2 regions of the Aeribacillus sp. FSL W8-0870 genome follow, and region 1 is predicted to be linked to the other one. Evidence: a T-box and tRNA genes for the amino acid it is inferred to sense, from the RefSeq annotation. Region 1 holds a T-box; the other holds one or more tRNA genes.
The links. A T-box is a leader RNA that pairs with one kind of tRNA and senses whether it is charged. The one in region 1 lies ahead of pheS (phenylalanine--tRNA ligase subunit alpha), so its partner is inferred to be a tRNA-Phe.
Positions count from the first base shown of each region.

Region 2: it encodes a tRNA-Phe, which carries the amino acid that the T-box ahead of pheS (phenylalanine--tRNA ligase subunit alpha) is inferred to sense. The anticodon was not compared.

Region 1 covers NZ_CP150165.1:3,009,479-3,013,872, reverse strand. Annotated here, with positions in the region: gene NSU02_RS14650 (M42 family metallopeptidase) at 1-289, shown strand, start outside; gene sspI (small acid-soluble spore protein SspI) at 304-528, opposite strand; gene NSU02_RS14640 (RNA methyltransferase) at 626-1,378, shown strand; T-box leader at 1,428-1,658, shown strand; gene pheS (phenylalanine--tRNA ligase subunit alpha) at 1,703-2,737, shown strand; gene pheT (phenylalanine--tRNA ligase subunit beta) at 2,752-4,394, shown strand, end outside.
Region 2 covers NZ_CP150165.1:1,044,383-1,048,776, forward strand. Annotated here, with positions in the region: rRNA gene NSU02_RS05060 (23S ribosomal RNA) at 1-574, shown strand, start outside; tRNA gene NSU02_RS05065 (tRNA-Val) at 671-746, shown strand; tRNA gene NSU02_RS05070 (tRNA-Thr) at 906-978, shown strand; tRNA gene NSU02_RS05075 (tRNA-Lys) at 1,296-1,371, shown strand; tRNA gene NSU02_RS05080 (tRNA-Leu) at 1,379-1,460, shown strand; tRNA gene NSU02_RS05085 (tRNA-Gly) at 1,467-1,538, shown strand; tRNA gene NSU02_RS05090 (tRNA-Leu) at 1,546-1,634, shown strand; tRNA gene NSU02_RS05095 (tRNA-Arg) at 1,640-1,716, shown strand; tRNA gene NSU02_RS05100 (tRNA-Pro) at 1,720-1,796, shown strand; tRNA gene NSU02_RS05105 (tRNA-Ala) at 1,808-1,880, shown strand; tRNA gene NSU02_RS05110 (tRNA-Met) at 1,891-1,964, shown strand; tRNA gene NSU02_RS05115 (tRNA-Ile) at 1,971-2,047, shown strand; tRNA gene NSU02_RS05120 (tRNA-Ser) at 2,060-2,149, shown strand; tRNA gene NSU02_RS05125 (tRNA-Met) at 2,160-2,236, shown strand; tRNA gene NSU02_RS05130 (tRNA-Asp) at 2,239-2,314, shown strand; tRNA gene NSU02_RS05135 (tRNA-Phe) at 2,425-2,497, shown strand; tRNA gene NSU02_RS05140 (tRNA-His) at 2,515-2,590, shown strand; tRNA gene NSU02_RS05145 (tRNA-Gly) at 2,819-2,889, shown strand; tRNA gene NSU02_RS05150 (tRNA-Ile) at 2,896-2,969, shown strand; tRNA gene NSU02_RS05155 (tRNA-Asn) at 3,069-3,140, shown strand; gene ltrA (group II intron reverse transcriptase/maturase) at 3,746-4,394, shown strand, end outside.

The DNA of each region.
Region 1 (4,394 bases):
TGCTTCTATGGTCTCCCATAAAGGGCTTCGCGATTTTGTCGTAGGGGTCGCTGAAGAATGCGGCATTCCATATCAGTATGATGCTATGCCGGGTGGCGGTACAGACTCCGGATCGATTCATTTAACAGGAAATGGTGTTCCAACGCTTTCCATTACGATTGCAACGCGCTACATTCATACACACGCTGCGATGATTCATCGCGAAGACTTTGAACATACGGTTCAATTATTGACAGAAGTCATTAAACGCCTCGACAAAAAAACGGTTGAAAACATTACGTACAACTAAAAAGCAGGAGCTGGTTATTTCCCAGCTCCAGTCTCTTTTAATCCTTGTTCAAGTGTTTCAACCATTTCCTGCTGATCACGCTGACTTGAATGGTTCCAGATAATTTCAAATAACACGCCTAACCCTGGAAGCATTTTTTCTTCCTTGCTATTGATGGCATCAACGATCGTTTCTCTCAGCTCGTCTTTTGAATTTTGCGATATGTTGGCAATGACTGCATTGCGCAAATCAAAATTCATATCCTTCACCTCGTTTTTCTTCATTCTTCTTTATTTTTTCTTTTGTTTTCTATAATATGTATATGAAATGAACTATCAGTTGAAGGAGACACCATCATTGAAACGGATTGCGTCAACTAAAAATGAAAGAGTAAAAGAATGGAAAAAGCTGCAATCAAGAAAAAAACGGGAAGAGCGCGGGCTGTTTTTAATTGAAGGCTTGCATTTAATCGAGGAAGCTCTCAAATACAAATCAATTGTTCAAGAGTTAATTGTTTTAGACGGAGCGAAGCTGCCAAATCATTTTTTCGAAGGTACTATTCCGACAACGATTGTTTCCAAAGAGGTGTTTTCGCTTCTGTCTGAAACGGATTCCCCGCAAGGTGTCATGGCTGTTTGTAAGCAGCTTAGGTGGGAAATCGATTTGAACGCCAAAAAATGGCTGTTAATAGATGCGGTTCAAGACCCAGGAAATCTCGGTACGATCATTCGTACTGCAGATGCGGCTGGAATGGATGTTGTGATTTTAGGTGACGGGACGGTTGATTTGTACAATAGTAAAACGATCCGGGCGACACAAGGATCAATTTTTCATTTGCCTGTGGTCAATTCGTCATTAAAACAGATTATAAACAAATTGAAGGAAGAGAAAATTCCTGTATTTGGAACTTCAACAAAAAATGCTGTTTTCTATAAAGAGATCCCTCCATCTGAAACATTTGCCCTCCTTGTAGGAAATGAGGGAAATGGGGTCTCAAAAGAGCTGCTGGATATGACGGATCAAAATTTACACATTCCGATTTATGGAAAAGCGGAGTCATTAAATGTTGCCGTTGCTTCAGCTATTTTCATGTACCATCTTCGCAAATAGTGTTGCGCCTTTAATTTCTTTTTTTTATAATTAAAAGCAATTGAATAAAGGAATAACGATGACGGAGAAGAGTAGTTTGCAGGTCGCCATTTAGGGAGAAAATGCCGTAGACTGGAAGCATTTTTATGGTAGAGGCAAACGAATTCACCTCCAGAGTTGACGCCAGGACCATGCGGAAGCATGTAAAGGCGCTCCGGCTGTGCCGTTATGATAATGAAGTGAACAAAGATTCTTTCTTTGTTAATAAGGGTGGTACCGCGAAATTCAACTCGTCCCTTTTTTGGGATGGGTTTTTTTATTTATTTTAAAAAAGGAGGAATTTACATGCAGGAAGAATTAACAAAGCTTCGCGATGAAGCGTTGCAAAAGGTACGGGAAGCAACGGATTTAAAACAATTGCAAAATATTCGCGTTCAATATCTTGGAAAAAAAGGACCGATTACCGAAGTTCTTCGCGGAATGGGAAAGCTTTCGAAAGAAGAACGGCCGAAAATAGGTGCGTTAGCAAATGAAATTCGGGAAGTGATTGCCGGGGAAATAACAAGTAAGCAAGAACAACTCGAAAAAGCAGAAATCGAGAAAAAATTACAGCAAGAAACGATTGACGTTACCCTTCCAGGCAGACCGGTTCGAACAGGAAACCATCATCCTCTCCAAGCGGTCATTGAAGAAATTGAAGATTTGTTTATCGGCATGGGATACACAGTAGAGGAAGGTCCAGAAGTTGAAACAGATTATTACAATTTTGAAGCGCTCAATTTGCCGAAAGGCCATCCGGCAAGGGATATGCAAGATTCCTTTTACATAACTGATGAAATTTTGCTGCGCACACACACATCTCCAGTTCAGGCGAGAACGTTAGAAAAATATAAAGGGAAAGGTCCTGTAAAAATCATTTGTCCAGGGAAAGTATACAGACGTGATACAGATGATGCAACGCACTCCCATCAATTTACGCAAATTGAAGGGCTCGTTGTGGATGAAAACATTCGCATGAGCGATTTAAAAGGAACGCTCGAAGTGTTTGCGAAAAAACTGTTCGGTGAAGACAGGCAAATTCGTCTGCGTCCGAGCTTTTTCCCGTTTACTGAACCGTCGGTGGAAGTCGATGTATCCTGTTTTAAATGCTCCATGAAAGGCTGTCATGTATGCAAAGGAACAGGCTGGATTGAAATTTTAGGAGCAGGGATGGTTCATCCAAACGTTTTGGAAATGGCGGGATTCGATTCGAAAAAATACCGTGGTTTTGCATTTGGAATGGGACCGGAACGGATTGCCATGTTGAAATATGGAATTGATGATATTCGTCATTTTTATACAAACGATGTGCGTTTTTTGAAACAGTTTAAACAAGCTTAAAAGGAGGTTTTCTCATGTTCGTTTCATACAAATGGCTCTCTGAATATGTTGATCTAGACATTTCCCCTGAGGAGCTGGCTGAAAAAATAACGAAGAGCGGCATTGAAGTTGAAAATGTTCAAGCTGTTAATGAAGGAATAAAAGATGTTGTAGTTGGACAGGTGCTTGAAAAAGAACAGCATCCAAATGCAGAAAAATTAAGCAAATGTTTAGTTGACATCGGTGAAGGAGAACCAGTGCAAATTATATGCGGCGCCCAAAACGTTGAAAAAGGTCAAAAAGTGCCGGTAGCCAAAGTTGGTGCGGTTTTGCCGGGCAATTTCAAAATTAAACGGGCAAAGCTGCGCGGTGAAGAATCTAACGGTATGATTTGTTCTTTGCAAGAGCTGGGCATTGAAGGAAAGCTTGTCCCAAAAGAGTTTTCTGACGGCATTTTTGTTTTCCCTAGTGATGCTGAAGTTGGAAAAAATGCGATTGAACAGCTGTTTATGGACGATTATGTACTTGAATTAGGTCTTACACCAAACCGTTCTGACTGTTTAAGCATGATCGGTGTTGCCTATGAAGTTGCAGCAATTTTAAAGAAAGAGGTTCGAAAGCCGGAAGTTCATTATGAGGCTGCCGAAGAAAAAGCAACTGATTATATTACTGTGAATGTTGAAGCAAAAGAAGATAATCCATTCTATATAGCTAAAATTATTAAAAATGTCAAAATTGCCCCTTCCCCTTTATGGATGCAAATGCGCTTAATAAAAGCCGGAATCAGACCGCATAACAACGTCGTCGATATTACAAACTATTGTTTATTAGAATACGGCCAGCCGCTTCATGCGTTTGACTATGACCGGTTCGGATCAAAGGAAATACTCGTTCGCCGCGCACATGACGGAGAGACGATCGTGACCCTTGATGATCAAGAACGAAAGCTTACAAGCGATCACCTTGTGATCACAAATGGCAAAGTACCTGTTGCATTAGCTGGTGTAATGGGAGGGGCCGATTCTGAAGTAAGAGACGATACGACGACCGTTTTGCTTGAGGCCGCCTATTTTAAAGGCAGTGTTGTCCGAAAAGCGTCGAAGGATTTCGGACTTAGAAGTGAAGCGAGCTTGAGATTTGAAAAGGGAGTTGACCCGAACAGGGTAAAAGCTGCAGCAGAGCGGGCAGCACAATTGATCGCAAAATACGCCTCCGGAACTGTTTTAGAAGGTGAAGCAGAATTTCATGATTTTTCAATCGAGAAAAAAGTGATCACCATTTCCGCTGAGAAAATTAACAACGTTTTAGGGACAAACATTGCAGTAGATGAAATAAAAGAAATTTTTGACCGCTTGCAATTTGAAACCGTTGAAGAAAACGGTCTTTTTACAGTAACCGTTCCGACAAGAAGAGGCGATATTGCGATTGAAGAAGATTTAATTGAAGAAGTAGCCCGCCTTTACGGATATGACTATATTCCGTCAACATTGCCTGAAGGATCTTCAACATCCGGAGCATTAACAGACTATCAATTGAAAAGAAGAAAAGTGCGAAGATTTTTGGAAGGCGCCGGGCTTTATCAAGCGATCACATATTCATTAACGAGCAAAGAAAAGGCGGGACAATTTACGCTGGAGACGTCAAGCTTTACTCAATTAGCATTGCCGATGAGTGAAGA
Region 2 (4,394 bases), 2.0 Mb from region 1:
AAAGGCAGAAGGGAGCTTGACTGCGAGACCTACAAGTCGAGCAGGGACGAAAGTCGGGCTTAGTGATCCGGTGGTTCCGCATGGAAGGGCCATCGCTCAACGGATAAAAGCTACCCCGGGGATAACAGGCTGATCTCCCCCAAGAGTCCACATCGACGGGGAGGTTTGGCACCTCGATGTCGGCTCATCGCATCCTGGGGCTGTAGTCGGTCCCAAGGGTTGGGCTGTTCGCCCATTAAAGCGGTACGCGAGCTGGGTTCAGAACGTCGTGAGACAGTTCGGTCCCTATCCGTCGCGGGCGCAGGAAATTTGAGAGGAGCTGTCCTTAGTACGAGAGGACCGGGATGGACGCACCGCTGGTGTACCAGTTGTCCCGCCAGGGGCACCGCTGGGTAGCTATGTGCGGAAGGGATAAGCGCTGAAAGCATCTAAGCGTGAAGCCCCCCTCAAGATGAGATTTCCCATCGCTAAACGCGAGTAAGATCCCTTGAAGATGACGAGGTAGATAGGTCCGAGGTGGAAGCGTGGTGACACGTGGAGCTGACGGATACTAATCGATCGAGGACTTAACCAAGAAAGAGCATCTATTCGTGAAGGAACCGTTATCTAGTTTTGAAAGAATTATGGACTTTTATTTACTTTGCATATGTCCTCTGGTGATTTTTGAATTGGAGGATTAGCTCAGCTGGGAGAGCACTTGCCTTACAAGCAAGGGGTCGGCGGTTCGATCCCGTCATCCTCCACCATACAGTATATCGATTCAGCTCAATTGGCAAAGCACGGTCGAGATATCGTCTTTCATGCTGCTTCATCGTACCAATTGAACTTTTCCTTGGACAAGATTTCTAAGATTGGAACGACGATCAAATGAAGCAAGACTGATTATTGATTGTTGTATTCATCATGCCGGTGTAGCTCAATTGGCAGAGCAACTGAATCGTAATCAGTAGGTTGGGGGTTCGATTCCTCTCGCCGGCATCATTAAAGGTGTTGCATATTGAGCAGGAACTTTTAGATTAGTCATCAGAGCAACGAGCAATGCTTCGACGAACAATCAGAGAGTTGTCCCGACGTATCCAGCGTTTTTGAGAAAACTGGAAGAGGAAGGGGCATATGACCGATTTTTAAGAAAAAATTACTTTATATGAGCCATTAGCTCAGTCGGTAGAGCAACGAGCAAGGCTTCATCGAATAAGCGACGAGTTGTCCCGACGCATCCAACATCCTCGAAAAGACTGGCAGAGGAAGGGACATCTGACAAATGAAAAATGGATTAGGAGAAAAAATTTTTTTATGAGCCATTAGCTCAGTCGGTAGAGCATCTGACTTTTAATCAGAGGGTCGGAGGTTCGAATCCTCCATGGCTCACCATTTTGACGCGGGTGTGGCGGAATTGGCAGACGCACTAGACTTAGGATCTAGCGCCTTACGGCGTGGGGGTTCAAGTCCCTCCACCCGCATAATACGCGGAAGTAGTTCAGTGGTAGAACACCACCTTGCCAAGGTGGGGGTCGCGGGTTCGAATCCCGTCTTCCGCTTTTCTCTGCCGGGGTGGCGGAATTGGCAGACGCACAGGACTTAAAATCCTGCGGTAGGTGACTACCGTACCGGTTCAAGTCCGGTCCTCGGCACCATATTGGCGCCCGTAGCTCAATTGGATAGAGCGTTTGACTACGGATCAAAAGGTTAGGGGTTCGACTCCTCTCGGGCGCGCCATATCGGGAAGTAGCTCAGCTTGGTAGAGCACATGGTTTGGGACCATGGGGTCGCAGGTTCGAATCCTGTCTTCCCGACCAGGGAATTTAAAGGGGCCTTAGCTCAGCTGGGAGAGCGCCTGCTTTGCACGCAGGAGGTCAGCGGTTCGATCCCGCTAGGCTCCATATTTAATTTGGCGGTGTAGCTCAGCTGGCTAGAGCGTACGGTTCATACCCGTGAGGTCGGGGGTTCGATCCCCTCCACCGCCATTTTTCGGACCTTTAGCTCAGCTGGTCAGAGCAGACGGCTCATAACCGTCCGGTCGCAGGTTCGAATCCTGCAAGGTCCACCATCTTTATTATATGGAGGAGTACCCAAGTCTGGCTGAAGGGGTCGGTCTTGAAAACCGAGAGGCGGGTCAAACCGCGCGGGGGTTCGAATCCCTCCTCCTCCGTCATTATTATCGCGGGGTGGAGCAGTCCGGTAGCTCGTCGGGCTCATAACCCGAAGGTCGCAGGTTCAAATCCTGCCCCCGCAACCAATGGTCCCGTAGTGTAGCGGTTAACATGCCTGCCTGTCACGCAGGAGATCGCGGGTTCGATTCCCGTCGGGACCGCCATTAATTATTGATTCAACAGCTGTAGGAGGAATTTTTCAAGTACAGCAGGTTGTGTCAATGAATTCTTTCTTTAATGATGGATTGTACATAACTTTTTATCGGAGTTTTACGGCTCGGTAGCTCAGTCGGTAGAGCAAAGGACTGAAAATCCTTGTGTCGGCGGTTCGATTCCGTCCCGAGCCATTGTTTTATTAATTGCGGCGACTGTGGCGAAGTGGTTAACGCACCAGATTGTGGCTCTGGCATTCGTGGGTTCGATTCCCATCAGTCGCCCCATTTGCCTATAGTAGAGATAGATAATATGGCATTGAAAATAAGTATTTATTTCTATTATCAGCTTATTATGCGGGTGTAGTTTAGTGGTAAAACCTCAGCCACGAGCGACACTTCAATGAATTATCTGCGAGTTACCTCGACGCATTTACATCCTCGAACAATGCTGGAAGAGGAAGAGGCATGGAAAATGCGTGTTTATCATTTAAATAGAAAAATAAATATTTTCGCGCGGGTGTAGTTTAGTGGTAAAACCTCAGCCTTCCAAGCTGATGTCGTGGGTTCGATTCCCATCACCCGCTTAATATGGGCTTGTAGCTCAGCTGGTTAGAGCGCACGCCTGATAAGCGTGAGGTCGGTGGTTCAAGTCCACTCAGGCCCATTGCTATTTTTTAAGCAGCTTAGTTGGGCAATTGACATTGCTGCAATTGTCAGTCAATAGCTGTTCTATTTGGCAAAATGCCTTAAATTTTTTTTATATTCCGCAGTAGCTCAGTGGTAGAGCATTCGGCTGTTAACCGAACGGTCGCAGGTTCGAATCCTGCCTGCGGAGTCATTTCGAAATCAAAAAAAGCGTTGCAGTTTGCAACGCTTTTTTTGTCTTCGTGCGCCCGGCATGTACATGAACTATAGGGTGTAAGTCCCGAACCCCGAAGACAGAAGTAGAGGTTAGCCAAGAGCAAGGGTGTCCGTGGTGACGCGGAATCTGAAGGAAGCTGGAGGCAAAACACCGGTCCGAGGAACACGAACCTCATATAAGGCTAGGTATGATTGAGTGAGTTTGCGAAACAAAACAAAGCTCTTTCTGTCGAAGGTCATATCGAGTAAATGAGGCGGATAGATGGTGTGAAAGTGCATGTACTTACCCGGGGAGGTCTGGCTGGCACGCCAAGTAACCTTGGTAACCTATCTAGTGATAGATAACTGAACAGTCAGAAGTCAGCAGAAGTCATAGTACTCTTTTCGAGCTCGAGACGAAAGAGGAAGGACTGAACAATTAAGGAGAACGAATCGCTAGGCGTTCACCTTCTGTGTGGAAGCAGACAATCCGATAGGACTTACTTGAAGGAGGAAGTGGTGAATCCCACGGGGGACTTCAAGAGGGTGGAGCAGAAGATGGCACAAATAGAAGAATTCGTTCACGTGGAGAGGATATCAATGTTGATGGAAATGATTTTGTCACGGGAAAATCTCCTGGCGGCACTGAAACGAGTCGAACAGAATAAAGGAGGTCACGGAGTAGATGGCATGTCCGTAAAAGACCTACGAAGACACCTCTACGAAAATTGGGACTCCATTCGACAGTCGTTGAGAGAAGGAACCTACAAGCCCTTACCCGTCCGTCGAGTCGAAATCCCGAAACCGAACGGTGGAGTAAGACTTCTAGGGATCCCTACCGTGACGGATCGTTTCATCCAACAAGCGATTGCCCAAGTGTTGACGAAAATCTTTGATCCGACCTTCTCGAACCATAGCTATGGTTTCCGACCAGGTAGAAGGGGACATGATGCGGTTAGGGAAGCAAAGGGTTATATCAAAGAAGGATATCGTTGGGTAGTCGATATAGACCTAGAGAAATTCTTTGACAAGGTGAATCACGACAAACTGATGGGGATCTTGGCGAAAACGATCAAAGATCGAATTCTACTGAAGGTAATTCGCCGGTATCTTCAATCAGGCGTGATGATCAATGGAGTGGTAATGGAAACGGACATGGGAACGCCTCAAGGCGGCCCGCTTAGTCCACTTTTATCAAACATCATGCTTCATGAATTGGATAAAGAGCTTGAGAAACGTGGACATAAGT